Regions from separate parts of the Mesorhizobium sp. M1403 genome, predicted to be linked through region 2. Evidence: predicted binding sites of a transcription regulator. Region 2 holds the regulator's gene; each other region holds the start of a gene.
What was found. Region 2 encodes LexA, which represses DNA repair genes until DNA is damaged. Its sites were predicted from a motif close to TGTTCNNNNTGTGTTCNG; they were not measured.
Positions count from the first base shown of each region.

Region 1: parE (DNA topoisomerase IV subunit B) is a predicted target of LexA. The motif match lies at 3,941-3,958, and genes of this name have one in related genera.
Region 3: dinB (DNA polymerase IV) is a predicted target of LexA. The motif match lies at 4,636-4,653, and genes of this name have one in related genera.

Region 1 is NZ_JAMYKY010000001.1:451,054-460,680, forward strand. Features, by position in the region: gene NKH01_RS02330 (MaoC family dehydratase) at 1-371, opposite strand, end outside; gene NKH01_RS02335 (DUF2336 domain-containing protein) at 524-1,645, shown strand; gene parE (DNA topoisomerase IV subunit B) at 1,822-3,870, opposite strand; gene NKH01_RS02345 (GGDEF domain-containing protein) at 4,144-5,313, shown strand; gene gcvP (aminomethyl-transferring glycine dehydrogenase) at 5,385-8,195, opposite strand; gene gcvH (glycine cleavage system protein GcvH) at 8,212-8,580, opposite strand; gene gcvT (glycine cleavage system aminomethyltransferase GcvT) at 8,586-9,627, opposite strand, start outside.
Region 2 is NZ_JAMYKY010000001.1:652,753-662,379, forward strand. Features, by position in the region: gene lpxB (lipid-A-disaccharide synthase) at 1-411, shown strand, start outside; gene gltA (citrate synthase) at 528-1,856, opposite strand; gene gltX (glutamate--tRNA ligase) at 2,035-3,456, opposite strand; gene NKH01_RS03315 (ComEC/Rec2 family competence protein) at 3,552-6,017, shown strand; gene lexA (transcriptional repressor LexA) at 6,011-6,742, opposite strand; gene kynU (kynureninase) at 7,214-8,461, shown strand; gene NKH01_RS03330 (hormone-sensitive lipase) at 8,560-9,390, shown strand; gene NKH01_RS03335 (molybdopterin molybdotransferase MoeA) at 9,398-9,627, opposite strand, start outside.
Region 3 is NZ_JAMYKY010000015.1:87,373-96,999, reverse strand. Features, by position in the region: gene NKH01_RS22485 (DUF6456 domain-containing protein) at 1-419, opposite strand, end outside; gene NKH01_RS22480 (GcrA cell cycle regulator) at 482-1,114, opposite strand; gene NKH01_RS22475 (hypothetical protein) at 1,182-1,424, opposite strand; gene NKH01_RS22470 (XRE family transcriptional regulator) at 1,633-2,328, shown strand; gene NKH01_RS22465 (hypothetical protein) at 2,549-2,845, opposite strand; gene NKH01_RS22460 (hypothetical protein) at 3,034-3,396, shown strand; gene NKH01_RS22455 (GNAT family N-acetyltransferase) at 3,467-3,925, shown strand; gene ybiA (riboflavin biosynthesis intermediates N-glycosidase) at 4,027-4,575, shown strand; gene dinB (DNA polymerase IV) at 4,706-5,947, shown strand; gene NKH01_RS22440 (FAD-dependent oxidoreductase) at 5,973-7,493, opposite strand; gene NKH01_RS22435 (DUF2182 domain-containing protein) at 7,652-8,545, opposite strand; gene NKH01_RS22430 (DUF1326 domain-containing protein) at 8,554-9,186, opposite strand.

The DNA.
Region 1 (9,627 bases), 200 kb from region 2:
AACTCGACGATACCGCGGTCCTGTTTCGACCTGGAATCGCGCACCGAAACCACCGTGGTCTCGACGCGAATCGTGTCGCCATGGAAGACGGGGTGCGGAAACACCGTCTCCTTCATGCCGAGATTAGCGATGGTGGTGCCGACGGTGATGTCGTTGACCGAGATGCCGATCATCAGGCCAAGCGTGAACAGCGAATTGACCAGGGGCTTGCCCCATTCGCTCTTGGCGGCGAAGTCGAAATCGATGTGCAGCGGTTGCGGGTTCAGCGTCATCACCGAAAACAGCATGTTGTCGCTTTCGGTCACGGTCTTGCGCAGCGTGTGCTTGAACACATGGCCGACAACGAACTCCTCAAGGTAAAGGCCGGCCATGGTCTGTCTCCTCCACTGCTTAAGGGTTGATAGGCGTTGCATACCGGGCTCGCAAGCCAGTTAACGAACATGGTGAACCGTTCGTAAACCATTTGTGCCTACGGTCTCGACAGGCGCCAGAAGCGTTCTGGCAAAGGGCGTAAGCAGGCGACATGGTCGTTTCGCATTTCCTGAAATGGATCCACACGGCAAAGGTGTCGGAGCGTGCTGCGGCGGCAAGCGCGCTGGCTCGCGCCTATGTCGACTCGGACCTGCCTTTCGAGGACCGCTGCGCTGCCGAGGCGGCGCTGACGTTGCTGCTCGATGACGCATCGTCGAAGGTGCGGCTGGCGATCGCCGACGCGCTTTCCATGAGCCATCATGCGCCGCCGCAGATCGTCAGCGCGCTGGCTTCGGACCAGCCCGAGGTGGCCGCTTTGGTACTGGCGCGCTCGCCGCTGCTTACCGATTCCGACCTGATTGATCGGGTTGCCGGCGGCCAGAAAGCGACGCAGAAGGTGATCGCCGACCGGCCGCGCGTCTCGATGTCGGTTGCGGCAGCGATCGCCGAGGTCGGTGAGCCGGAAGCCTGCACCACGCTGCTCGCCAATAGCGGCGCCGACATCGCATCCGTCAGCTTTCGCCGCATGGCCGAGCGTCACGGCCATCTGCCTCTGGTGCGCGAGGCGCTGATCGCCGACATCCGGCTGCCCGCCGACTGCCGGCATATGCTGCTGGTCAAGCTAGGGGAGATGCTCAAGGGGTCGCCATTGGTGCTGGCGCTGATGGGCGTCGCCAGGGCCGAGCGCATCACGCGCGATGCTTGCGTCAAGGCTTCGGTGACACTGATCGAAGGCACGCGGGCGGAGGAACATACCGCACTTGTCGAACATCTGCGCCTGCGCGGCGACCTGACCGCAAGCTTCGTCATCCGCACCATCGCGCACGGCAAGGTCGACTTCTTTGGTTCGGCGCTGGTCGCGCTCAGCCAGCAGCCCGAGCAACGGGTGAGGGCGCTGCTGGCCAGCGGGCATGACATAGCGTTGCAGGCACTGTTCCGCAGCGCCGGGCTTGCCGCCGCCACCCACGCCATCATCCTGCGCGCGCTGAAGGTCTGGCGTGAGGTCGCCAATGGCAAACGCCTCGCCGGCGTCCAGGAAGTCAGCTGGCTGATGCTGAAGGAATTGGGCGGACAGTCCGCCGAAGGCGATCTCGCCAGGCTGGTCAAATCGATCCATCTCGATGCGCTGCGCGAGAACGCACGCGGGCACGCGCTGGCGATCGCGGCTGCTTAAAGCAATTCCAGGAAAAGCGTGAAACGGTTTTCCGACTTGCGTCAAAATAAAAAACTGAGCGGTTCGGCGTTTCCGTGAAACGCTGAACCGTTCCAGGCCTCATCCTTCGCGAAAAATCCGGAAAAGTCTTGCGCACAGTGACAGCCGCCGTCCGCGGCTCGCCTAGCAGAAGACGCTCAGATATCCAGCACTTCCGTCGCGGCGAATTCCGCGCGTTCCTGGATGAAGCGGAAGCGGGCCTCGGGCTTGGTGCCCATCAATGCGTCGACCGCATCCTTGGTCGCCGCCTCGGCGTCGATGACGTCCACCCTGAGCAGCGTGCGCTTTCTCGGGTCCATGGTGGTTTCTTTGAGCTGGGCGGCCATCATTTCGCCCAGCCCCTTGAAGCGGCCGATTTCGACTTTGCCGCGCCCGGTGAATTCGGTGCGCAGAAGTTCGTCCTTGTGCGCATCGTCGCGGGCATAGGCGACCTTGCCGCCTTGCCGGATCGAGTAGAGCGGCGGCACCGCCAGATAGAGATGGCCGCCGCGGACCAGGCTCGGCATCTCCTGGTAGAAGAAGGTGATCAGCAGCGAAGCGATATGGGCGCCATCGACGTCGGCGTCGGTCATGATGATGACCCGGTCGTAACGCAGGTCCTCGTCGCGGTATCTCGAGCGCGTGCCGCAGCCCAAGGCCTGGATCAGGTCGGATATCTGCTGGTTGCCGGCCAGCTTGTCGTTGCCGGCGCTGGCGACGTTGAGGATCTTGCCGCGCAGGGGCAGCACCGCCTGGCTGGCGCGGTCGCGCGCCTGCTTCGCCGAGCCACCGGCCGAATCGCCCTCGACGATGAAAAGTTCGGCACCGGCGGCGGCATTCTGCGTGCAGTCGGCGAGCTTGCCGGGCAGGCGCAGCTTGCGCACCGCGCTCTTGCGCGACACTTCCTTTTCCTGGCGGCGGCGCACCCGCTCGTCGGCACGCGCGATCACCCATTCGAGCAGTTTCGAAGCTTCCTGCGGATTGTCGGCCAGCCAATGGTCGAACGGGTCGCGGATGGCGCTTTCGACGATGCGGATCGCCTCGATCGTCGCCAGCCTGTCCTTGGTCTGGCCGACGAATTCCGGCTCGCGGATGAACACCGACAGCATGCCCGCCGCCGAGATCATCACATCTTCGGATGTGACGATCGAAGCGCGCTTGTTGCCGACCAGGTCGGCATAGGCGCGCAAGCCGCGCGTCAGAACGTTGCGGAAGCCGGCCTCGTGCGTGCCGCCTTCGGCTGTCGGAATGGTGTTGCAATAGGAATTTATAAAACCGTCGCCGCCGAACCAGGTCACCGCCCATTCGAGCGAGCCGTGACCGCCCTGCTTCTCGCTCTTGCCGGCGAACATTTCACGGGTCACCTGGAATTCGTCGCCGAGCGAGGCTTTCAGATAGTCCTTGAGGCCGCCCGGAAAATGGAATTCTGCCTTGGCCGGCGTCGTGTCCTTTTCCTTGATCAGCGAGGGATCGCAGGTCCAGCGGATTTCGACACCGCCGAACAGATAGGCTTTTGACCGCGCCATGCGGTAGAGCCGCGCCGGCTCGAACGCAGCACCCTTGCCGAAAATCTGCTCGTCTGGATGGAAGCGGATCTTCGTGCCGCGCCGGTTGTGCACCTCGCCGAGCTGCTCCAGGCCGGTCACCGGAACGCCTCGCGAGAAGCGCTGGCGATAGAGCTTGCGCCCAATCGCAACCTCGACCTCGAGATGGTCGGACAGCGCGTTGACCACGGAAACGCCGACACCGTGCAGGCCTCCCGAGGTCTCGTAGACCTTGCTGTCGAACTTGCCGCCTGAATGCAGCGTGGTCATGATGAGTTCGAGCGCCGGCTTCTTGAATTTCGGGTGCGGATCGACCGGAATGCCGCGGCCGTTGTCGGTTACAGACAGGTATCCGTCGGCGGAAAGCTCGACATCGATGAAGGTAGCATGGCCGGCGACCGCCTCGTCCATCGAATTGTCGATGACCTCGGCGAACAGATGGTGCATCGCCTTGTCGTCGGTGCCGCCAATGTACATGCCCGGGCGGCGGCGCACCGGCTCCAGCCCCTCCAGCACCTCGATATCGGCGGCACTATAGCTCTCGCTGGCATCGCGGGGCGCCGGCCGCTTCGCCGCCTGCACCAGCGGGTCGGCCGGGCGCGCGGCGCGAGCCGGTTGCGGCTGCTTGCCCAAATTGCCGAAAAGATCGTTATTGTCGTCCATGCCGGTCCTGGATTCCGATGCTGCGAATCACCACCCGATACTGCCACGCTTTTTGCGGGCAGGCGACGGAGGTTCCTGTTACGTTCGAGGATAGAGCCTCTTACTGCAAAACCATTCGACAACCAAGCGGCGGAAATGGGGTCGAAGCTTGGAGCATCGACGCTTTGTAAACCTTGTCCGAAGGTTACGCCGCAAGGTTGGCTGAAAAACGATATCCGCGGACTGTCGCTGACCTAGAATGCAGCGAAACCCTCAAGAGGCTGTCGCTTAAGCATGTTGGATTACAGTTCGCTCCTGCTCGCAGCGGCGCTGTCGGGCACGTGCCTCAGCATCACCATGTTTGCGATCTGGTTCACCGCGCCACAGGCACGCTTTGTGCTGACGGTGGCGTGCGGCATTCTCGTGCTCGTCGCACATGTGGTCTTGTTTTGGCATTACACAAGAGATCCAAGCCCCTGGCTTTGCCAGATCGTGCTTGCTCTTCTCAGCCTCGGCTTCCTGATTATCTGCCTGTCGGCCATGCAATATCTCAGCATGCGCGACTATAGGCGCGCCATCTTGCCGACCTTGGCTGCGATGGCTGTTTGCGCGGGCGCGACGTATCTCGGGTTTGATGGTGTCGGCTTCATTGTCACCTATGCGACGGTAACGGCGCTACTCTCGCTTATCGGGGCGATGTTCTGGATTGAGGGTGGTCATGATCGCCGGATATTGCTGGTCGTATCGTTCCTGAGCGGCGTCTGTGCGCTGTCGTTCGGACTTTGCGGCGCGGTCCTGCTGGTCAAGGGCCAGTGGGTGCTCGGCGTAGCACCGGACAATTGGGCCGAGCGGGTGAATTCCGTCGTAGCCGTCGCCTGCATGACCGGGCTTGGCGCATTAACGCTCTCCCTGCACCATTTGCAGGCGCAGATCGAATTGAAGGCCGAGACGATGACCGATCCATTGACCGGGCTGATGAACCGGCGGGCGTTAACGGCACTCTACGGCGAGCGGGTCTTCGGTCCGTTTATGTCCGTCGCCATGTTCGACCTCGACCATTTCAAAAGGACGAACGACGTATTCGGTCATCCGGTCGGCGACCAGGTCCTGCGCCGCTTTGCCGCCGTCATCAGGAAATACGCCAGAACCGGCGTCGACGCCTTCCGGCTGGGCGGCGAGGAATTCGTGCTCGTCATGTCGCGGATGACGGAAGAAAAAGCCTATGACATTGCGAGCAAGATCAGCGTCGCCTTCGGTACGGAAGTCGTGGCCACCCAGCTTGGTCCGTTGCGAAGCACAGTCAGCGGCGGCATCGGCTTTGGTGGGACGAGCGGCACCGGTCTCGATGATGTGCTGGCCGAAGCCGACGCCGCGCTCTATGCGGCAAAGCGCGCCGGGCGAAATCGCGTCATCGCCCGGGACAGGGCGAGCAAGGCCGACGGGCCGGCCTTGCGTTCTGCCTGATTGAGGCTTCTATCTTCTTGTTAGACCATGATCTTGTCCGAAAACCGGATTCCACTCTTCGGGATCATGGTCTACTCCGCCGCACCCAGATATTCCGACAGCGGCGGGCAGGAGCAGACCAGGTTGCGGTCGCCAGCGACGTTGTCGATGCGTGACACCGGTGGCCAGTATTTTGTCGCCGTATCGGCATCGCCGGCGGGGTAGGCCGCTTCCAGGCGCGAATAGGGATGGGTCCACTGGCCGGCCAACGCCTCGGCGGCGGTATGTGGCGCATTGACCAGAGGATTGTCGGCCAAGGGCCATTCGCCCTTCGCCACCTTGGCTGCCTCGCCGGCTATGGCGATCATGGCTTCGCAGAAACGATCCAGCTCGCGCTTGGGCTCGGATTCGGTCGGCTCGACCATCAGCGTGCCGGCCACCGGGAACGACATGGTCGGCGCGTGGAAGCCATAGTCGATCAGCCGCTTGGCGATATCGTCGACGCTGATGCCGGCGCTGTCCTTGAGCACGCGGGTGTCGAGGATGCATTCATGCGCAACGCGTCCGTTGCGCCCCTTGTAAAGCAGGGGGAAATGCTCGCCAAGCCGCGTCGCCACGTAGTTGGCGGAGATGATCGCCGTCTCGGTCGCCTGCTTCAGGCCGGAAGCGCCCATCATGCGGATATACATCCAGGTGATCGGCAGGATCGAGGCGCTGCCGAACGGTGCCGCCGCCACGGCATGGGCCGAGCCTTCGGTGACGTGGCCGGGCAGATATGGCTTCAGATGCGCCTTGACGCCGATCGGGCCGACGCCGGGGCCGCCGCCGCCATGTGGAATGCAGAAGGTCTTGTGCAGGTTCATGTGGCAGACATCGGCACCGATATCGCCGGGACGGGCGAGGCCGACCAGAGCGTTGAGATTGGCGCCGTCGAAATAGACCTGGCCGCCATGGCTGTGGACGAGCGCACAGAGGTCGCGCGCGCCTTCCTCGAAAACACCATGCGTCGAAGGATAGGTGAACATCAGCGCCGCGAGGTCTTTTGCATGCTCGGCCGCCTTGGCCTGCAAGTCTTCCATGTCGATATTGCCGTCCTCGGTGCAGCGCACGACGACGACACTCATGCCGGCCATGGCCGCACTTGCCGGATTGGTGCCATGCGCCGAGGACGGGATCAGGCAGACGGTGCGATGGCCTTCGCCACGCGACAAATGATAGCCGCGAATGGCGAGCAGCCCTGCATATTCGCCCTGGCTGCCGGCATTGGGCTGCAGGGTCACCGCGTCGAAGCCGGTGATCTCCGCCAGCCAGCCTTCCAGCTCGTCGATCATGGCGCGATAGCCTACCGAATGGCTCGCCGGGGCAAAGGGATGCAGGTTGGCGACATCGGGCCAGCTTACCGGCATCATTTCGGCGGCGGCGTTGAGCTTCATGGTGCAGGAGCCGAGCGGGATCATGGCGCGGTCGAGCGCCAGGTCCTTGTCGGACAGCCGGCGCAAGAAGCGCATCATGTCGGTTTCCGAGTGGTTTTCGCGGAAGACGGGCTGGGTGAGGAACTCCTTGCCGCGCGGTTTTCCTGGCATGGAACTGCCGGCGGCAACGCCGGCCTTGGCGCCGAAAAGTGCTGCGATCGCCTCCAGATCGGCCTCGGTGGAGGTCTCGTCAAAGCTGATGCCGACATGGTCGGCGTCGATGACACGCAGCAGCCGGCCGGTCTTCTCGGCGGCGGCGGCAAGTGCGGCGGCTCTGCCCTTCACTTCCACGGTCACCGTGTCGAAGCGGCTTCCGCCGAGCACCGAAACGCCTGCTGCCTTGAGGCCGGCAGCCAGGCGGTTGGCCAGCGTGTGGACGCGGCCGGCAATCGCCTGCAGCCCGGCAGGGCCATGCCAGATCGCATAGGCCGTCGCCATGTTGGCGAGCAGCGCCTGTGCGGTGCAGATGTTGGAGGTCGCCTTGTCGCGGCGGATATGCTGCTCGCGTGTCTGCAAGGCCAGGCGATATCCGGGACGGCCCTTGCTGTCCGTCGACTGGCCAACGAGCCGGCCGGGCATCAGCCGCGTCAGCCTGTCGGACACCGCGCAATAGGCGGCGTGCGGCCCGCCAAAGCCCATCGGCACGCCAAAACGCTGCATCGGGCCGACGGCGATGTCGGCGCCAAGCCTGGCTGGCGCGTCGGTCAGCGTCAGGCCCAACGGATCGGCAATGAAGACGACCAGCGCGCCGGCAGCGCGGGCCTTGTCGATCGCTGCCTTGTGATTGCCATAGACGCCGAATGTATCGGGCCAGGAGACCAGCAGGGCGGCGGTGTTGTCGTCGATCACCTCGCCGTCGACCTCGATGCCGAGCGGTTCGGCGCGGGTGCGAACGACGTCCAGCGTCTGCGGGTGCGGCGTGCCGGCCAGTGCCACCTTGGTGCGCTTGTCGCGATGATGGCGCAGCGCAATGCCGACCGCTTCGGCCACCGCCGTCGCCTCGTCGAGCAGCGAGGCCGACGCCACCGGCAAGCCGGTCAGCTCGGTGACCAGCGTCTGGAAGTTGAACAGCATTTCCAGCCGGCCCTGGCTGATCTCGGCTTGGTAAGGCGTGTAAGCCGTATACCAGGCCGGGTTCTCGAACAGGTTGCGCTGGATCACCGGCGGCACGTGGACGCCATGATAGCCGGTACCGATGAAGCTCTTCAGCACCGTGTTCTTTGCCATCGTCGCCGCGAGCTCGGTCAGCGCTTCCGCTTCGCTTGCAGCGGCGGGCAAGGCCAATGGACGGTCGAGCCGGATCGACTTCGGCACTGCCTGGCTGATCAGCGTCTCGACCGAGGGAACGCCGATCGTGGCCAGCATGGCTCTGACGTCTTGGAGGCCCGGGCCGATATGGCGAGCCGAGAAGGGGTAGGGTGCTGCGGTCATCTTGCTGGTCCTGCTATCAACCAATATGGGCTTTGTAAGCGGCTTCATCGAGGAGGCCGTCGAGCTGGCTCTCATTGGCCAGCTTCATCTTCCACAGCCAGCCGTCGCCGGTTGCCGCCGAATTGACGAGCGAAGGATCGGCCGACAGCGCGGTGTTGGCTTCGGTGATCTCGCCGTCGACCGGTGCGTAGACGTCCGATGCCGCCTTGACCGATTCGACCACCACGGCCGTATCGCCCTTGGCCAGCTTTTTCCCTGGCTCAGGCAGTTCGACGAAGACGAGGTCACCGAGCTGCTGCTGCGCGTAATCGGTGATGCCGACGGTGGCGATGCCGCCCTCGACGCGAAGCCATTCGTGATCTTCGGTGAAATAGGTCTTTGCCATTGAAATCATCCTTTGCGGTAGCGATGGGGCGTGAAGGGCAAGGGGTGGATGTCGACCGGGATTTTCGTCCCGCGGACATCGGCGAACAGTCTTGTGCCGGGCCTGGCAAGCGGCGTCCGGACGTAGCCCATTGCCACCGGATGACCGGCCGAGGGGCCGAAGCCGCCTGAGGTGACATGGCCGGCAGGGTTGCCGTCGGCGTCGAAAAGGGCAGCACCGGCGCGCACCGGCTGGCGGCCGTCCGGCTTCAGGCCGACGCGTTTTTGCGCCGGGCCGCGCTCCAGGATGGCGCGCAATGCATCGGCGCCGATGAACGCGCCAGAGGCGCGAACCTCCTTGGGGATGGCCCACATCAGCCCGGCGCTGGCCGGATCGATCTCCGGCGTGATGTCCAGCCCGTGCAGGCACAGTCCTGCTTCGAGCCGCAGGCTGTCGCGGGCGGCAAGGCCGATCCACATCACTCGCTCGTCCTCGAGCAACCTGGTGACGAGGGTTCGCGCGTCCGCTTCCGGCAGGCCGATCTCGAAACCGTCTTCGCCGGTATAGCCCGACCGGCTCATGAACCAGTTTTCGCGCGGCTCGATGCCGTGCATGAACACCAGCGAACCGGTCTCGATGCCGGCGCGGGAAAGGGCAGCCCATGCCTCGGGGCCCTGGATGGCCAGGAAGACGCGGTCGAGCGCGTCCACCTTCACGTCGAAATCCTCGGCAAGTTCACGCAGATGCTTTTCGTCGGCGGCGGCGTTGCCGGCATTGGCGACCATCATGAAGCGCTCGACGCCGAGCCTGGTGACGATCAGATCGTCGAGTATTCCGGCGGCCTCATTGAGGAAGAACGTGTATTTGGACTGGGAAACCTGAAGCGCGCCGGCATCGAACGGGCAGGCGCGGTTCAGAAGCGCTGCTGCGCCCGGGCCGCTGATTTCGAACAGCTTCATGTGCGAGATGTCGAACAGGCCGGCATGCTCGCGGCTGTGAAGATGCTCCTTCATCACGCCGGCCGGATAGGTCAGCGGCATCGACCAGCCGGCGAAGGCGCCGAAGCGC
Region 2 (9,627 bases):
GAGAAGCCGGAGATCATCCTCGATGCCGAACGCAAATGGCAGGCCTTCGGCAAGGCCGATGCGGCGCTGATCGCATCGGGAACGGTGTCGCTGGAATTGGCGCTGGCGGGTGTGCCGATGATCTCCTGCTACCGGCTCGATCCGGTCATGCGCATGGCGCAGGGGCTCATCAAAGTGTGGAGTGCAGCCTTGCCCAACCTCATCGCCGACCGGCCGGTCGTGCCGGAACACTACAACCAGTATGTGCGGCCGCATTATCTGGCGCGGCAGCTGGAGGCGCTGTTCTCCGATACCGCCTACCGCGCTTGGCAGAAGGACGGTTTTGCCGAAATCGCCGGGCGCATGGTGACCGACAAGCCGTCAGGCGAGATTGCTGCGGGGGTGGTGATGGGGATGGTGGGGAGTAGGTAGTGAATGGTGAATAGTAAATAGTATTTGCTATGGACAGGGAGTTGCGCTCCGCTTCACCATTCACCATTCACCATTCACCATTCACCATTCACCATTCACCATTCACCATTCACCATTCACCGCTTCGCGATCGGCACGTAGTCCCGTTCCGGCGCGCCGGTATAGAGCTGGCGCGGGCGACCGATCTTCTGGTGCGGGTCCTCGATCATCTCCTTCCACTGCGCGATCCAGCCGACGGTGCGGGCGACCGCGAACAGCACGGTGAACATGGTGGTGGGGAAGCCCAGCGCCTTCAGCGTGATGCCGGAATAGAAATCGACGTTCGGATAGAGCTTCTTCTCGATGAAATAGGAATCGGTCAGCGCGATCTTTTCCAGCTCCATGGCGATGTCGAGCAGCGGATCGTCCTTGATGCCGAGCTCGCCCAGGACCTCATGCGCGGTCTTCTGCATGATCTTAGCGCGCGGGTCGTAGTTCTTGTAAACGCGGTGGCCAAAGCCCATCAATCGGAACGGATCGTTCTTATCCTTGGCGCGCGCAATGAATTCCGGGATGTGATCGACATGGCCGATCTCGCCCAGCATGTTCAGGGCTGCCTCATTGGCGCCGCCATGTGCAGGGCCCCACAGACACGCGATGCCGGCGGCGATACAGGCAAAAGGATTGGCGCCCGACGAGCCGGCCAGGCGGACGGTCGAGGTCGAGGCGTTCTGTTCGTGATCGGCGTGCAGGATAAAGATACGCTCCATCGCGCGCGCCAGCACCGGGTTGATCTTGTATTCCTCGCAAGGCACGGCGAAGCACATATGCAGGAAGTTGGCTGCGAAATTCAGCTCGTTCTTCGGATAAATGAACGGCTGGCCGATATGGTATTTATAGGCCATCGCCGCGATCGTCGGCATTTTGGCGATCAGCCGCATCGAGGCGACCATGCGCTGATAGGGGTCCGAGATGTCGGTGGAATCGTGATAGAAGGCCGACAGCGCGCCGACCACGCCACACATCACCGCCATCGGATGCGCATCGCGGCGGAAGCCGGTGAAGAAGCGCGACATCTGCTCATGCACCATGGTGTGGCGCGTCACCCGGTAGTCGAAATCGTCCTTCTGCGCCTTGGTCGGTAGTTCTCCGTAGAGCAAGAGATAGCAGACTTCGAGGAAGTCGCCGTGCTCGGCCAGCTGGTCGATCGGGTAGCCGCGGTGCAAGAGAATACCGGCATCGCCATCGATGAAGGTGATTTCCGATTCGCAGCTCGCCGTTGACGTAAAACCGGGATCGTAGGTAAATACGCCGGTGGTGCTGTAGAGCGAACCGATGTCGATGACATCAGGTCCTACCGAACCACTTCGTATCTTGAATTCATGGGTTTTGCCGTCGAGTTCCAGTTTTGCCGTCGACGCCTGGGTTTTGCCGCCAAATTCCATCTTTGTCGCAGGTTCGGTCATAGCAAACTCCTTTTTGTTTCCTCAGGCCGGCAACGGCAAAACATTGAACCCAACACGTCAAAAGCATCGGAATACGCACATTTGCGCCCGCAATTGAATCTGCGCGCCAGATTAGGCCAAGACCCAATGTTGCACTGCGAAACACACCTTTCAACGCCAATCTTCTTGGGCCAGTTTCCTAATCGATTTGATCGGCAATCCGCGCCAGGCTTTCCTCGCGGCCAAGCACGGCCAGCACATCGAAGACGCCGGGCGAGGTGCTTTTGCCGGTGAGCGCGGCGCGCAGAGGTTGGGCCACGGCGCCGAGTTTGTGGCCGCCGGCCTGCGCATAGTCGCGGATCGCGGCTTCCGCCGAGGCGGCAGACCAGTCCGAAATCGTGGCCAGTGCCGCATGAGCGCCCCGCAGGATCGCGCGCGCCTCACCGCTGAGCAGCGCCGCCGCCTTCTCGTCGACCGGCATCGGCCGCTCGACGAACAGGAATGCAGCCCCTTCAACAAGTTCGACCAGCGTCTTGGCGCGCTCCTTCAGGCCTGGCAAAGCGGCAAGCAATTGCGCCTTGCGTCTGTCGTCGAGGCTAGCTGCGATCGCCGGACCGCCGTCGAGATAGGGCAGAGTGGCGATGAAGATGTCGAGCAGCGCCGCGTCGTTCATGCGGCGCATGTGCACGCCGTTCAGCGCCTCGAGCTTGGCGAAGTCGAAACGGGCGGCGCCTTTGTTGACGTCGCCAATGTCGAACCATGCGATCATGTTGGCGATCGACATGATCTCATCGTCGCCGTGGCTCCAGCCAAGCCTCGCCAGATAATTGAGCAGCGCCTCCGGCAGGTAGCCCATGGCGCGATAGGCCTCGACGCCGAGCGCACCGTGCCGTTTCGACAGCTTGGCGCCGTCGGCACCGTGGATCAGCGGGATATGCGACATCGACGGCACCTCCCACCCCATGGCATGGTAGATCACCGTCTGGCGGGCGGCGTTGGTCAAATGGTCGTCGCCGCGGATGATGTGGGTGACGCCCATGTCGTGATCGTCGACGACGACGGCATGCATGTAGGTCGGGTTGCCGTCCGAGCGCAGAATAATGAAATCGTCGAGATCCTTGTTGGGAAAGCGCACGTCGCCCTGGACGCGGTCATGCACAACCGTCTCGCCGTCTGTCGGCGCCTTGATGCGGATCGCCCCCTTGGCGCCGGCCGGCGCCTCGGAGGGGTCGCGGTCGCGCCAGCGGCCGTCATAGCGGGGAGGCAGCCCCTTGGCTCGTGCGCTCTCGCGCATTGCCTCCAACTCGGCAGGCGTCGCGTAACAATAATAGGCCTTGCCCATGCGAACGAGTTCCTCGGCCACCTCGCGATGGCGCGGCGCACGCTCGAACTGCGACACCGGCTCACCGTCCCATGTCAGGCCAAGCCAGGAAAGCCCGTCGAGGATGGCCGCGGTTGCCGCATCGGCGGAACGCTCGCGGTCGGTGTCCTCGATGCGCAGCAGCATCGTGCCGGCTGTGTGCTTGGCATACAGCCAGTTGAACAGCGCCGTGCGCGCCCCGCCAATATGCAGATAGCCGGTGGGCGAGGGGGCAAAACGGGTGACGACCTTGTCGGGCATGGAACTCTCAGGCAGGCGAAGGAAGTGGGTTGCGGACTTTCGCGCGTTGCGCGTTCATGTAGCATAGGAGGTCGAGGGCGCAAGGGGCAGACCCGATGGCTGTGCGAGGCCGTGGTGCGGGCGAGGGCGAGGACGTTGGCAGCGGCGTCAGCGAACGCTTGCTGTTTGCCGCGCCCGTGCCTGTCCTGCCGGCACCGGCATTGCTGCCGGCTCCACGCTTTGATGCCCCGTCGCTGCCGGCGAGCGACCCAGCAACGGTTCTCGTGCCCGCGGCCGAGCCCATCGTGCGCCTACGCCGGCGTTTCCGCCTCCCGTCACCGTCCCGTATCCGCAACGGCGTAACCTCGGCGGCCGGTCTGGAGCTCGACCGTGGGGTCGCCTTCCTGCTGGTGCCGGTGTTCCTCGCATGCGGGGTGGTCGTATATTTTGCGCTGGCGGAGGAGCCGGCCTTTCCACAGCCGATCGCAATCGTCGCCTTGGCAGCCCTCTGTGCCGTCGCCTCGCGGTCGTGGCCCAGAACCCGCCTGTGCTTCATGGCGGCGTTGCTCTGCGCGCTTGGCGTGCTTGCCGCCAAGGTCGAGACCTGGCGTGTCGGAACGCATATGCTCGGTTCTGAAATCTCGACGCGCCTCACGGGTCGCGTCGTATCGTTCGAGCCCATGGCGAGCGGCCGCATCAGGCTGACGATCGATGTGATCTCAACCGCCAGGCCGACACTGCGCTACATGCCGGAACGGGTCCGCGTTTCGGCGATGAAAATACCGGCTGAGCTGACCGCCGGTTCCGAGATCGCCGGCTATGTGCGGCTGCTGCCACCGACCGGCCCGGTGCGACCCGACAGCTATGATTTCTCTTTCGACAGCTATTTTGCCGGTATCGGCGGCAGCGGCTTTTTTCTCGGCAATCCGAAAGTCGTGCCGTCGGGCAGCATGCCGCTTGCCGCACGGCTTTCTTCCGCGATCGAAGACGCGCGCGAATCCATCGCCGACCATATCCGCAGCCGCATCGGCGGCGCCGAGGGCGAGATTGCTGCTGCACTGATCGTCGGCGTGCGCGCCGGCATTCCCGACGAGGTCAACGAAGCGATGCGGCGTACCGGCATCTACCACATCATCTCCATCTCGGGGCTGCATATGGCGTTGGTCGCCGGCACCATCATGGCGCTGCTACGCGGCGCCTTTGCGCTGTTTCCCGATTTCTCATCGCGACGGCCGGTCAAGAAATATGCCGCGGCCGCCGCGCTTTTTTCGATTGCGGCCTACCTCGTCTTTTCCGGCATTGTGGTGGCGGCCGAACGCAGCTTCATCATGCTTGCGGTGATGCTTATCGCCGTGCTCTTCGACCGGGCCGCGCTCACCATGCGCAATCTGGCGATCTCGGCCATCGCGGTCATTCTGGTGTCGCCGCACGAGGTGGTCGGTCCGAGCTTCCAGATGTCCTTCGCCGCGACGGCGGCCCTTGTCGGCGCATATGCAGGCTGGTCCGATTACCGCGCCGGCAGGGCCACCACGCCGCCACCCCGGCGGTCGCCGCTACGCTTTGCCGCTCGAAAGGTCCTGCTGGGCATGGGCGGCCTGGCGATGACCTCGATCATTGCAGGGAGCGCCACGGCGCTTTTCGCCATATGGCATTTCCAGCGCGTGGCGCCGCTCAGCCTGTTCGCCAATCTGGCCATCATGCCGATCGTCTCACTGGTCGTCATGCCCTTCGCCGTCCTCAGTGCGCTGGCGATGCCGTTCGGCGCGGATGGGCCTTTCCTCTACGTGATGGGCAAGGGGCTGACGGCGATGATCGCCCTGTCCGGGTGGATCTCCGAGCGCTCGCCGATCGATGCGGTCGGGCTGATTTCGCTGAGATCTGTCCTTTTGGTGACGATCGCCCTCGTCATTGCCAGCATGGCGACGACCTGGTTGCGGCTCGTGGCACTTCCTTTTGCGCTCGCCGGCCTGCTAACGACAACGCAGACGCGCGTACCCGATGTATTGATCTCGGAGGACGCACGGCTCGTCGCGCTGCCGATCGGCAGCGGTGAACTCGCGGTCAACCGGGCACGCCCGAATGAGTTCACCATCGACAACTGGAAACGCGCGCTCACATCAGAGGCTATCGTCGCGCCGGAAACACCTGGAAAGAACGATCCGCAATTCGACATTGCCGATCCAGCCGCCCTACCGCCGGGCATGCCGTTCATTTGCACGGACGGTCTCTGCCTTGCCAGGCATCCATCCGGCGCGATCATCGCGCAAGCCAAGGACCGCGATACTGCACGGCCAGCCTGCGCCTTTGCCAGCTTGATCGTCATCGACGACGCCACCGCCCATAATCCCTGCTACTACGACCGGCTGGTCCTCGTCGTCACCAAACGGCAACTGGCGCGCGCGGGAAGTGCGGCCGTCTATTTCGATCCACAAGCGGCAACACGCGCCGAAATCCGCTTCGCCGTCGAAAAATCATACCGGCCCTGGCACGTGCAACGGAAGTTTTCACGCGCGACACGTGGCCTGCCGCCATACCGCAAGGCCAACAAGCCTAAAGCCAGCGCCAAGGGCGCTACTCAGTAGCGGCGGATCAACCCGACGAGCTTGCCTTGTACCTTGACCCTGTCTGGCCCGAAGATGCGCGTCTCGTAGGCCGGATTGGCCGCTTCCAGGGCGATCGAGGCGCCTTTGCGGCGGAACCGCTTCAGCGTCGCTTCCTCCTCGTCGACCAGTGCCACCACGATCTCACCAGGGCTCGCCGTATCGGCATTGCGGATGATCACCGTGTCGCCGTCGAAAATGCCAGCCTCGATCATCGAATCGCCTTTGACCTCGAGCGCATAATGCTCGCCGCCCATGATCATGTCCGGCGGCACCGAGATCGAATGCGTCTGGTGCTGGATGGCATCGATCGGCACACCAGCGGCGATGCGGCCCATCACCGGGATAGACACGGCGGCGACGACATCGTCGTCATTGCCGGCTGCAGGGACGCGCGACGATGTCGGCTTGCCTTGCCGAGGACCTTGCCCAAGACTGCCCTGGATGACACTCGGCGAGAACTTGCGTGCCGCATTGAGGCCGGGGGCGATCGAATCGGGCAGGCGCAGCACCTCCAGCGCACGGGCCCTGTTGGGCAAACGGCGAATGAAGCCGCGCTCCTCCAGCGCCGTAATCAGCCGGTGGATTCCCGATTTGGAAGCCAGGTCGAGCGCTTCCTTCATCTCGTCGAAGGAGGGCGGGATACCGCTTTCCTTCAGCCTTTCGTGGATGAACATAAGCAGTTCGTGTTGTTTGCGTGTCAGCATAGCGACCCCCAACAGAATCAGAAAAACAAACCCAGAACAAACACTATCTGTTCCAGTTGTGTTCCGCAACTGTTTAAAGTTTAATGAATGTGTTAGGGCTCGGGTAACGATACCACTCGCCAACCGGGACGCTGCATTTTCACCGCCGCGGGCCTCATCGCCTTGATTCTGCTTTCGTTTGCGGCCTCTGGGTTTCCAGAAGGCGGCACTGGTATCGGCCGTCAGCCGGCAAAGGGGCACGGAATTGAAGCCGTATCGACTGTGCGGTTTGGTCAATGCGCCGTGAACGAAACGAAGTCAAAACGCCAACCTTGGGTTGGCTTGGCTCCTGGTTTCCACCGCGTGGTCAGGCAACTTGTCGCCGGTGGAGCCTTGCTGCGCGATACCAGGTAATGGAGAACCGCTCGTGACCGATGGATGCCGTCGATGCGTGTCCGGCGTTGCGGTGAATCTTGGGGGAGCAGACAAATCATGACAGGAATTCGCGATCTCGTAGCCATAAGGGCGATGGATGCTGCAGATCCGCTGCGCGCGATGCGCGACCGCTTTGTGCTGCCGCAAGGAGTGATCTATCTCGACGGCAATTCGCTAGGGGCCGCTTCGCGTGCAGCTTTCGATGAATTGAGCAAGGCAGCGACCGAAGAATGGGCGCATGATCTCATCCGCGCCTGGAACACGGCCGGCTGGTTCAACATGCCGCTCGAACTCGGCGACCAGCTCGGGCGCCTGATCGGTGCCGCGGCCGGCCAGACGGTGGTCTGCGACACGACATCGGTCAACATCTACAAGCTGCTGCACGCCGCCATGGCCATGCGGCCGGAGCGGCAGGTCATCGTCGCCGAGGGCGACAGTTTTCCGACAGATCTCTACATGGCTGAGGGTGTGGTTTCGACGCGAAAAGATACGCTGCTTCGCCTCTCGGGGGTCGACGCGCCGAGCATCGAAGAGCTGATCGACGAAGGCACCGCCGTGGTGCTGGTCAACCACGTCAACTACAGGTCGGGCGAACTGCGCGACATGCCGGCGCTGACGCGCAGGGCCCAGGAAGCCGGGGCGATGATCGTCTGGGATCTCTGCCACACCGCCGGTGCGATGCCAGTCGAGCTCGACAAGGCAAACGCCGATTTTGCCGTTGGCTGCACCTACAAATATCTGAATGGCGGACCGGGCGCGCCTGCCTTCATCTATGCGGCTGAGCGGCATCTTGCCGACATCCAGCAGCCGCTCACCGGCTGGTGGGGCCATGCACGGCCCTTCGCCTTCGAGCCAGGCTATGCGGCCGGCACCGGCATCCGCCGGTTTCTGTGCGGCACCCAGCCGGTCCTGTCGATGCGCACGCTGAAGGGCGCGCTCGACATCTGGAACGATGTCGACATGACGGCGGTGCGCAAGAAGAGCATCGCGCTGGCCGATCTGTTCATCGAGCTTGTCGAGGCAAAGTGCGGCACTTACGGGCTAACGCTCGAAAGCACGCGCGACGGGGAAAAACGCGGCAGCCAGATTTCATTCATGCACGAGCATGGCTACCAGATCATGCGCGCGCTGATCGAACGTGGCGTGATCGGCGATTTTCGCGCGCCATCGACCATGCGCTTCGGCTTCACCCCGCTCTATGTCGGCTATGCCGATGTCTGGCAGGCCGTCGAAGTGCTTGTGGACATCCTGCGCACCGGTGCGTGGAAGGATGCGCGCTTCGCCATCAAGGCGGCTGTCACTTGAGATTGATGCGAGAGCTGGCATCGTGAGGCTGGCGACGACGCGCCGCGCGATGCTCACGGCTACGCGGCAAGGCCATATTGCCAAGGGGAGGGCGCAGGGTGTTCGAACGTCACATTGCCGATTGGGACAACGCCTATGCCAATGGCGCCAACATAGCCGGCAGCGATCGCTGGCCGGCGGCCTGGGTCGAGCCCGCGGGGGTTTTTCGCGACGTGCTTTCGACCGAGGGCAGGGCGCGGCTCGACATCGCCTATGGCGAAAACCCACGCAACCGGCTCGATCTTTTCCTGCCGGCCACCAAGCCCAAGGGGCTCGTGGTGTTCGTCCATGGCGGCTACTGGATGGCATTCGACAAGAGTTTCTGGTCGCATCTTGCCGCTGGCGCTGTTGATCGCGGCTATGCTGTGGCGATGCCGTCCTACACGCTCTGTCCGCAGATACGCATTGGCGGCATCGTCAAGGAAGTCGGCGCGGCGATCGGCAAGGCGGCGGCGATGGTCGCAGGGCCGCTGATGTTGACCGGACACTCGGCCGGCGGCCATCTTGTTAGCCAGATGATAACGGCGACGACGCCGCTGGCGCCCGAAGTGGTCCGGCGCGTCCGTCATGTGGTGTCGATTTCGGGTGTGCACGATTTGCGACCGATCATGCGCACCGGCATGAACGAGACGCTGGCGATCGATGAGGCGGAGGCGCAGATCGAAAGCCCGGTGCTGCTGCGCCCGATGGACAAGGCCCGCCTGACCTGCTGGGCCGGCGGCAGCGAGCGCGCCGAATTCCTGCGCCAGAGCGCGTTGCTGGCCAATATCTGGATCGGCCTGGGTGCCGCGACCAGCTCGGTAGTCGAGCCTGACCGGCATCATTTCAACATCATCGACGGTTTGGCCGATCCAGACCATCCGCTGACCCGGACCTTGATCTCGGAGTGAGGCAGGTTCAGCGTAGCATCAGCACGTCGCAGGCGGCGCCCGCCGCCGCGGCGGGCGTGAACGGCGCACGGACGATCAGCCCGTTGGCATCGGCCAGCATTTTCAGCATCGAGGAGTCCTGGATGCCGAACGGCGTCGCCACGAGCGTACCGGCGTCGTCTGTGACAACAGCCCGCACATAATCTTGCCTGAGATCGTTGGCCGGCATGGCAGCGCCGAGCCGTGCCTCACGCATAT
Region 3 (9,627 bases), on a different contig from region 2:
GCCTCGGCATGGTCGCGGCCGGCGGACAGGATGTGGTCGGCGACACCGCTGCCGGTGCGGCCGCCGTCGACGCGCTCGGCCCAGGCCATCGGCTTGGCGCTTGCCTCCGACGAGTTGCGGAAATCCTGGCGGTAGCGCATGCCTGCATCGCGCTGCTGGCGCGACAACGAGGTGAGGCCGGTCAGCGGGTCGACATTGCGCACCCGCACGATGCCGCCGGTCGCGGTGTGGCCGTCATTGGAAACCTCATAGAGGCGCGCCGCCTCCTGCGTCCCCTTGGCCAGCCGCTTGCGGCCGAACCGGTCGTCCTGCAGCGCGAAATCATGGCCGATCTCCTTGCGGATGCGCACCTGCTCGGCCTCGCCCTTCGGCAATCGCGGCAGCCTGGCTTTGGTCTTTTGGACGGTTTTGTTGCTCATCGGCTCTGTCCTCCTGGTTTTCTGTCGTCGGGCTCTGGCGAATTTCCGTCATCCAGCGGGGCTCAAATCGCTTTGGCCGGCAGCGTGCGCAGGAAGCGCGCCGCATGATAGGCGCAGTAGCTTTTCGAAGGCCTTGTGCGCAGCCCGCAGCACAGCATGTCCAAACCGGGGCGGCTGCCGGGGGCGTCGTTTCCCGCATCCTCCTGCAGCGTCGTGTCGAGCGGCGCGCGGCAGCGGTCGAACAGGCAATCGATGAAGCGCATGGCGACGAAGTGTGGCTGGCGGCCGCCGGCGGCGATCGGGCGCGGCGCCGGCATTTCGAGCGGCTCGCCATCGGACCCCGTGATCCGAACCGGACCCGGCTGCCAGGCCGGCGGCGCCAGCCTGGCCGACAGCCTTGCCGGGCGGCAGTGGTGCTCGGCCGGTACTGCCCCTGCCTGGCCGGCGGGGTTCGACGGCTCTGGCGCCGATTTTCCATGCCGGCCGCCCGACCGTCCGCTACACCAGCCCTTGGATCTGGCAAGGCCGATGGCGTGCAGACGGGCGGTGCGGTGGACGATGCCGATGATCGCCGCGCGCGAGGCCGGGCGGCCGCGCTGCGCACTCAGCCGGGCGGCGATCTTCGCGGCCGACAGCCCACTCATCAGCCAGTTCTCGATTTGTTCCAATTCGGAGGGGGAATAGCGGGCGGCCATGACGTTTTATTCCCTGCAAAGGTGGTTGTGTGGCGCCGGCTTCGCCGGCCTCAGGCTCGAAAGCCGGTCAGCCCTCGCGTGGCCTGCTGCGATCGAGCTTCATCCCGGCCGCCTGCCTTGTTGCGCCGGAGACTGCCTTGCCCGCCCGCTTGTCGAAGGCGATGACCGTGCCGTCTTCGGTGCGGATGCAGGAAACTGCGGCATCCGCATTGCCGGCCGGCAGGCAATTCGTGGCCGGAGCCGTGAGGGGAACGGCTCCGGCCGTTCCGGCCGCTTGCGCTGCCGGATCCGAGGCGCGAGCCTCGGGCATCGTCCCGGCCGGGGAGGAGGACAGCCAGGACGAAGGCGAAAAGGTTGGCACATGACTGCCGCGGCCGCCTCCTTGGCGCTGAAGGGCGGATTCGAGGACCGAAAGCTGGCGGAGCGACTTGTGCATGGCCGTATAAGAGCATAACTCAATCCGTAATGCAAGTGATTCTTGCATAGACGAAACCGAATCTTGTGCCTCAGATGGAGCCATGGTGAAAACTGCACTGTCGATCAAGGTCGGGGCGGCGATCCGCCGGGCGCGCAAGCAGCGCGGCCTGGTGATGCGCCACATTGCCGAGCACAACGACACCGACGTCGCTGCCGTCGGCAATTGGGAAACCGGGCGCAACCTGCCCAAGACCGAGAACCTTTTGAAGACCGCCGCCTTCCTGCGCGTCGACCCGGTGGCGCTCGGCAAGGGCGAGGTCGTCTTCCTCGAAGATGCCGGGCCGGTTGCCGATGCCGAGATCGTCACCGATCTCGGCCCCCTGCCCGCCGGGCCGATGGACATCCAGCTTCTCGGCACCGCCGTCGGCGGCGACGATGGCGACTTCACCTTCAACGGCCAGCCGGCCGGCTATGTCCAGCGGCCGCCGGGGATCCGGCATCTGCGCAACGTGTTTGCGCTGCACGTGCTGAGCGATTCGATGGTGCCGCGCTACGAGCCCGGCGAGATGATCTATTGCGGCGGCCGCGAGGCCGTGCCCGGCGACCATGTGGTGATCGAGACGCTGCCCGAGGAGAACGAGCAAAACGGCAAGGCCTTCATCAAGAAGCTGGTCAAGCGCACCGCCGCCGAGCTGATCGTCGAGCAATACAATCCGCCGAAGACGCTGACCTTCAACCGCTACGCGATCAAGAACGTCTTCCGCGTCATCCCGCTCAAGGAACTGCTGGGGTATTGAGGCTTGTTGCCTTCTCCCCTTGTGGGAGAAGGTGGATCGGCGCACAGCGCCGAGCCGGATGAGGGGTGCTGGAAGGAACGCGGCGGAGGAAATGTAGAAGCGATTTTAAGCACTTACGCCATCAAGGTAGCGATCCGTCCAACACCCCTCATCCGACCGGGCTTCGCTCGGCCACCTTCTCCCACAAGGGGAGAAGGGAAGAGCAGCACGCCCTCCCCCCTCAAGCCCGCCTCGATTGCTCCAACTCTCGACCATTGAGCAGGCGCGCCTCGGCGCGGGCCCGCTGCCGGTCGTCGATGAAGGCGGCCTGGATCGAAACGGCGGCGCCCGGCAGTCCGTCGGCCCGGCAGGCCTTGCAGATCAGGCGCCCCGAAAGTGCTGATAGCGGTGTCTCCGGCATCACCCCATGCCGCTTGAGCTCGGCCGGCTTCCACCACCTGTTGCGGCCGCAATCGATGCACTCGACGGCAATCGAGACGACATCGGCGATCGTCGCTTCCTTGCCCGCTAATGCCATGGCCATCCCCATCGTTGTTCCTGCTTTGTTCACATCATTATCGGTTTTCGAGGCGGAGTCGAGTCGGTTCCGCTTACACCAACATGAAAGTTTCACTTGTTGACTTATTTGAGTTATGCTTATATTCTATACAAGCTGGAATCGGCGCAGCCGCGGCCGCTCCGTCCACCGAATGCAAGGGAGTGACGATGGACCTCGCCCGGTTCGCCCAGGCCTGCGGTTATGCCGGCGACAGCCCGGCCATGCTTGCCGCCTTCGCGGCCATCCGCCAGGACGGCATCCGCACGGCGCGCCAGGGGCATCGCCAGCGCAAGGCGGCGATCGACCGGATGAAGCCGAGCCGCGCTTTGTTCCTGGCGGCGATCCGCCCGGCGCAGTCGGCCAAGGAGGCGATCGAGGACGCCGCCCGCTTCCTGTCGATGTTCCGCAACATGCCGCACTGGCGACAGGAAAGGCGCAGCGCCGACCTCGCCCTCGCCAGGCAACAGCGCCTCTTCGCCCGCTTCTTCCGCCGCTACGGCTATCGCCTCTGGGCGTTGGAGGCCGCCTGAAGACGCGCGCCCCCCTTGCAGTCAAAACGGATATTGCGATCGCCAACACTGCGCCGTATGTCTCCGCGCGATGAGCGAGATCGAATTCCGTCGTGCCCAGGCGCCCGACCTGCCGGCGATCGTTGCAATGCTTGCCGACGATGCGCTCGGCGCAGACCGGGAAGACCCGTCCACGCCGCTCGCGCCATCCTATCTCGATGCCTTCAGCGCGATCGATGCCGATCCCAACCAGTTGCTGGCCGTGGCCGTCGAGGCCGGGCAATTGGTCGGAACGCTGCAACTCAGCTTCCTTCCAGGCATTTCGAGGAAAGGCGCCTGGCGCGGCCAGATCGAAGGCGTTCGCGTCGCCCGGCAATGGCGCTCTCGCGGCGTCGGCAAGCTGATGATCGAATGGGCGATTGAAGCGTGCCGTTCGCGCGGCTGCAGCCTCATTCAGCTCACCACGGACAACAGTCGACGGGAAGCGCACACCTTCTACGAGCGCCTCGGTTTCACCGCCAGCCATCTCGGCTACAAGATGGGATTGTAGGTCAGCATTTCATCGCATTCGGCGCCGACTGGTCTTTCTTCGCCGGCCCACTCTGGACGGAGCATTGACAAGCCGGCCTTTCGCCCTGCTCCATCCCATCGATGATTTACGACCGAACCTGGCTTGAAAAAACCTTTCGTGCAAAGCCCCGGCAGAAGTTCCTGTTCTTCTGGGGCCATCAGCCGTCCAAGGACGGCCGCATAACCACGTCGTGCTTCAGCCAGTGGTGGCATGCGCCCTTTACCGTCGATGGCCTGAGCTATCCGACGGCGGAACACTGGATGATGGCCGAGAAGGCCCGCCTGTTCGGTGATGCTCAGGCGGCAACGCAAATCCTCAAGGCGACGAGCCCCAAGCAGGCAAAGCAGCTTGGCCGGCAGGTGGCCGGCTTCGATGGAGCCAAATGGGATGCCGACAAATATCGCATCGTCACCGAAGGGAGCCTTCAGAAGTTCCGCCAGAACGCGGCGCTGCGCGAATATCTGCTGTCGACGCATGATCAGGTGCTGGTCGAGGCGAGCCCCGTCGACCGGGTGTGGGGCATCGGCCTTGCGGCGGATGACGAGAGGGCGGTGAACCCGCTGCTGTGGCGCGGCGAGAACCTGTTGGGATTCGCGCTGATGCAGGCCCGCGATCGGCTGCGCGGCTGAACATTGCCGTCCGCCCGTCATCGGCGGCAGCCTTCGCCCTGCTTGACAATCCGCCCACAATGTTCTCTTTATGTTCTCATCACAACTCGAGATGATGCGGCGTTTGAACCGCCGCGGGCGAACGGGCCGGATGGAAGCCAACATCCTCCACGCGGATCTGGATGCCTTCTATGCCTCGGTCGAACAACTGCTCGACCCGGCCTTGCGCGGCAAGCCGATTGCCGTCGGCGGCGGGGTAGTGCTCGCCGCATCCTATGAAGCCAAGGCGTTCGGCGTGCGCGGCGGCATGCCGGGACGGCGGGCGCGGGAACTCTGCCCGCAACTCATTTTCGTCGGCGGCCATTTCAAGGACTATCAGCGGCTGGGCGATGCAGCGATCAAGGTGCTGGGCGATTTCACGCCGGTGGTCGAGCGAATTTCCATCGACGAGGCCTTTGCCGACGTCGCCGGCTGCACCCACCTGTTCGGCTCGCCGGCCGAGATCGCCGGCAAGATCCGCCACCGCGTGCGGGCAGAGCTCGGCCTGCCGATCTCGGTCGGCGTAGCCCGCACCAAGCATCTGGCCAAGATCGCCTCACAGGTCGCAAAACCCGACGGGCTGGTGGTGGTCGATCCGCGCCACGAGCTGGAGTTCCTGCACCACCTGCCGGTCGAGCTGATGTGGGGTGTCGGCCCGGTCACCAGGGAGCGGCTGGCCGGCATCGGCGTCAACACCATCGGCGAGCTGGCGAAGACCAACGATGGCGCGCTGGAGCGCCTGCTCGGGCCGGCGGCGGGAGAAAAACTCAACGCGCTGGCGTGGAACCGCGATCCGCGCAAGCTGGAGACGCAGCGCCGGGCGCGCTCGGCCGGCGCGCAATCGGCGCTCGGCCGAAAACCGGCCGAGGAGCAGGTCTTCGTGCCTGCGCTGCTGCATCTGGCCGATAGGGTCGCCACAAGATTGCGGGCGAAATCCCGCCCCGGCCGCACGGTGACGGTTCGCGTCCGCTTTGCCGACCTGCGCTCGGTGACGCGCTCGATCACGCTCGACCAGCCGATATCGGCAACCGCCATGCTGGCCGAGATCGCCGAGGCGCTGGTGCGCAAGGTGCTCATCGACCATCCGCACGAAAAGACAATCTCGCTGCTGGCGATCGCTGTCTCGCATCTGGAGCAGCATGCCGGCCTGCAACTGGAACTGCCGCTCGGGCTCGCCGACGACCGCCGCCGCCCCGGCACCAGGAAGGGCGCGGCGCGCTGGACCGCAGATCGCGCCGTCGACAAGATCCGCGACCGCTTCGGCTGGGAGGCGGTCGGCTACGCCTCGGTCGCGCTCGGACTGTCGCGGTCCGTTCCCGACGCGTTTCGCGAGCTCGCCGAAAAGGAATTGTGAGCTGCGCGGCCGGGGCGAAAAAAGATTATCCGGCAGGAGCCAGGGGCGATACGGCCGGCCCGTTCAAAGCCGTGCCATCGACGGCAAAATGCGAGCCGTGGCAGGGGCAGTCCCAGCAGCGTTCCAGCGAGTTCCAATGGACATGGCAGCCGACATGGGTACATGCGGCCGAGCGTTTGTAGAGCGTGCCGTCCTCGTCGCGAAAGGCCGCGACTTTGGTAAGACCTTCGCGGACGATGGCGCCCTGCCCCGGCCGCAGCTTGTCGGCGGAATCGATTTCACCAGGCGCGACATACTCGGCAAAACTCCTGATCGCTGTCGCATTCTCCGCTAGATAATCGGCGATCGCCCGTACCGTCTTGCGAGAGGGTTCGTAAAGTTCCCGCCAGGGGCTTTCCCCCTTCAGAATCAGGTCCGAAATCAACAGGCCTGCCACGACCCCATGGGTGATGCCCTGGCCGGAATCGCCGGTAGCAACGAAGACTCGCCGATCACCGGGATTGCGGCCGATGAACCCGGCATAGTCGACCGTCTCCATCACCTGCCCGGACCATCGATTGGCTTCCGCGCCGACATCGGGCACCAATTTTTTGATCCAGGCCGCCAGGGCCGTGAAGCGGTGGTCGGCGTCGTCGGCCTGCCCTGTCTTATGGTCTTCACCACCGACGATCAGAAAGTCGGTCTTGCCTTCGCCAGGCTGCAGACGGACGTAGTGATAGGGGTCCAGCGTGTCCCAATAGAGTGCATCCGGCAAAACGTCGCGCGCGATCTCGAACGACATCGCGTAGGTCCGATAGGGCGCTTGCTTGGTATGGAGCGCGACCCGATCGTTGATCGGCGAGTTGGTGGCGACAACGGCCGATTTGGCAGACACGGCAAAGCCCGAGACCGTGCTTACGCGCACGCCGCTGTCGGTCTCCTCAACCTTGTCGACGATGGTCTCCGCATAAAGCGCGCCGCCGTGCGCGCGGATGCCGGCAGCCAGCCCGCGGAGATATTTGAGCGGGTGGAATGTCGCCTGATTGGCGTAGCGAAGGATCGGTGCATCCGAAAAGCCTGCAAACGGCACGCCTGCGGTTTTCTCGACGCCGACACCGATCTTCAGAGCGGCGTCCAGTTCGCGCTCGATGACGGATTCCTTCCTGCCCGACGCCGGAAACAGAAAACCGTCGAGGCGGCGGAAATCACACGCGATACCCTCCGCCTCCAGGATCGATTGGATACGGTCAATAGCGGCCGACTGGCTTTGATAGTAAATCCGCGCCAGTTCCTCGCCGCGCAATTTGATCAGTTCCGAAAAATAGTCATCGCAGATCGATGACAGGTGCGCGGTGGTGCGGGCCGTCATGCCGCTTCCGATCCGGCCGCGATCGAGCACCGCCACCTTTTGCCCGGCGATGGCCAGTTCGTAGGCGACCGACAGTCCGACAATGCCAGATCCGACGACCACGACATCGACCTGTTCACTCCGCTCGAGCGGAACCGCATCAGGCGCGACTTCGGTTCTCGCCCAAACGGATACAGTCCTTTCGTCGCCGACATTCATGGCGGAGCCCTTCATACCCGACATTCGGATAAACGGACGCCAGGATTCAAAGTTCCTCGACGCCTGAATGCCTGCGTAAGCTTGACGTCACCGCCGGTCCGCCCCGACGCGTTGTGAGCCGGCCGGGCTGGGGCGGTGCGATGCACTTTGCGTGGCCGTCACACCAAAAGCGTTGCGGTGCCCCAGGCGATCAGGGCGATGCCGGCTGCCCGGCCGACCCACTGGCCGGCAGGAAACGCCTTTTCAACCAGCACCAGAATGGCGAGCCCGGCAACCCACACCAGGTTCATGATGCCACCCACGAACAATAACGCCATCAGCATCCAGCAGCATCCGACACAGAACGCCCCGTGCAGCGCGCCCAAACGCAGCGCGCCAAGTGTGTGGGGACGCCAGTGGCGGGAAAGGAACGCCGTCGGCTTCCTGCAATGCGACAGGCAGGCGTTCTTGAGCGGCGAGAGCTGATACAGGCCCGCGGCGATCAGGACGATGCCTGAAAGCCAGCGGCTCTGCGAACTCATCGTCGCCGCGGTAACGAATGCCTCGCGTTCGAGCAGCCAATGCAACGCAGCTGCCGCGACGGAGAACCCCAGCCAGACCAGGAGATAGCCTGCCATGAATACGCCGGTGGGCGCGAGCTTGTCCTGGATCTGGCCCTGTGCGAGCGCATGGCGATGCACGCGCGCATAGAGCAGGATAGTCGGCGCCGCACTCGGGGACATCATCGCAACCATCATGACCCACCACATCGCAATCATCAGCGCCCAGATCGCGGCCCCCCAAACCCGCGGTTCGGTCGCCACGGCCATCGCGCTCATGTCCATCCCGCTCATGTCCATGCCAGACATATCCATGCCAGACATATCGGAGGTCATGTCGGCGGTTTGCTGGTGGGGGAATAGCGCGACCCTCGTCATCTCCCACGCATTCATGCCGAGCCCTGCACCGGCGACGATATAAAGCCAGCCCAGCAGGCACAGCGCCGCCACGCCCGCAATCGTGATGACGCGGTCGCGTCTGAGCAGCCGTTCCAGTGGCGACCCACCGTCCATGCGGCGCGTCAGGCTCGCACCACCCCGTGATTGTTGAGATGCAGCCGGGCGAACTGGCCGTAACTGTCCTTCATATTCACCTGAACCGGCCCGCTGGTTGTGCTTGAAGCGCTGCCGATCTCGGCGACCGCATATTCGAAGCCGTTCGGCAACACGATCTGAGCGCGCGAGTCCGCGCCCGTCACCTTGTTGCGAATCGGTTCGCCGACCGTTTCGATGTAGTCCTTGACGAAGATGCGGCCCCTGCGGCCGTCGATATCGAGGTCGAGATCGATCTTGGTGAAAACCGGATCATTCATTTTTGTCACGGTTGAGGCGTAAACGGCGAACATCGTTGCGAACGGGTCGGTGTCCTGGCCGGTCATGATGCGCAGCAGCGCGTCACGCTGCCGGTCGGTTGCGCTCTCGTCGACGAAAGCGATGGCTTCACCGTGGCCTTCGTGGATGGCGCCAGGCCATTTGAAGATCGCCGCGATCCGGAGGCCGTCGAGGGCGGTCTCGCCATGATGACCTTCATCGATCTGGATGCCCGCCACCGCATGGCAGTGGCCCTTGTCGGGCAGCGCATTGAATTGACAGTTGCAGCCATATTCGCAGGTGCAATTGACGAGTTCCCGTCCCTTGATTTCCCAAGACGTCATGCTGTCCTCCCTGATGCGAAGTATTAGACCATCATCATACACCTGCGCCGGCCGTGCCGCCATCCTGTGGCGCCAAGAGTGATCGCGACAAGAGGCGGCAGGCCAATGCGGTTTCTTGTCGAATTTGGGTGAACATACCCCCCGGAGATGGCGGGCGATATCGGAACGGCAGACGTGGGTCGAAACAAGCGTTTCCGAGCGCAACCCGCCAAGGTTCGGAAATGACCCCAGAAGGGGCGTTCGGCAGCGATCCGAGCAGCAAGGATTTGGCAGGACCGGAAATCGGCATGGAATGCCGCAATCATCATCATGTCCCGTCCAAGTTGTGGACACTTCCTTCTCAAAGGCGCACTCTTGGCATGCGAAACGCGAGCCAGAGTTTCGTCCAACGCTTCACATGCCTGACTTGCGTCGGTGATTGTCTGACCTATCCGGATACTT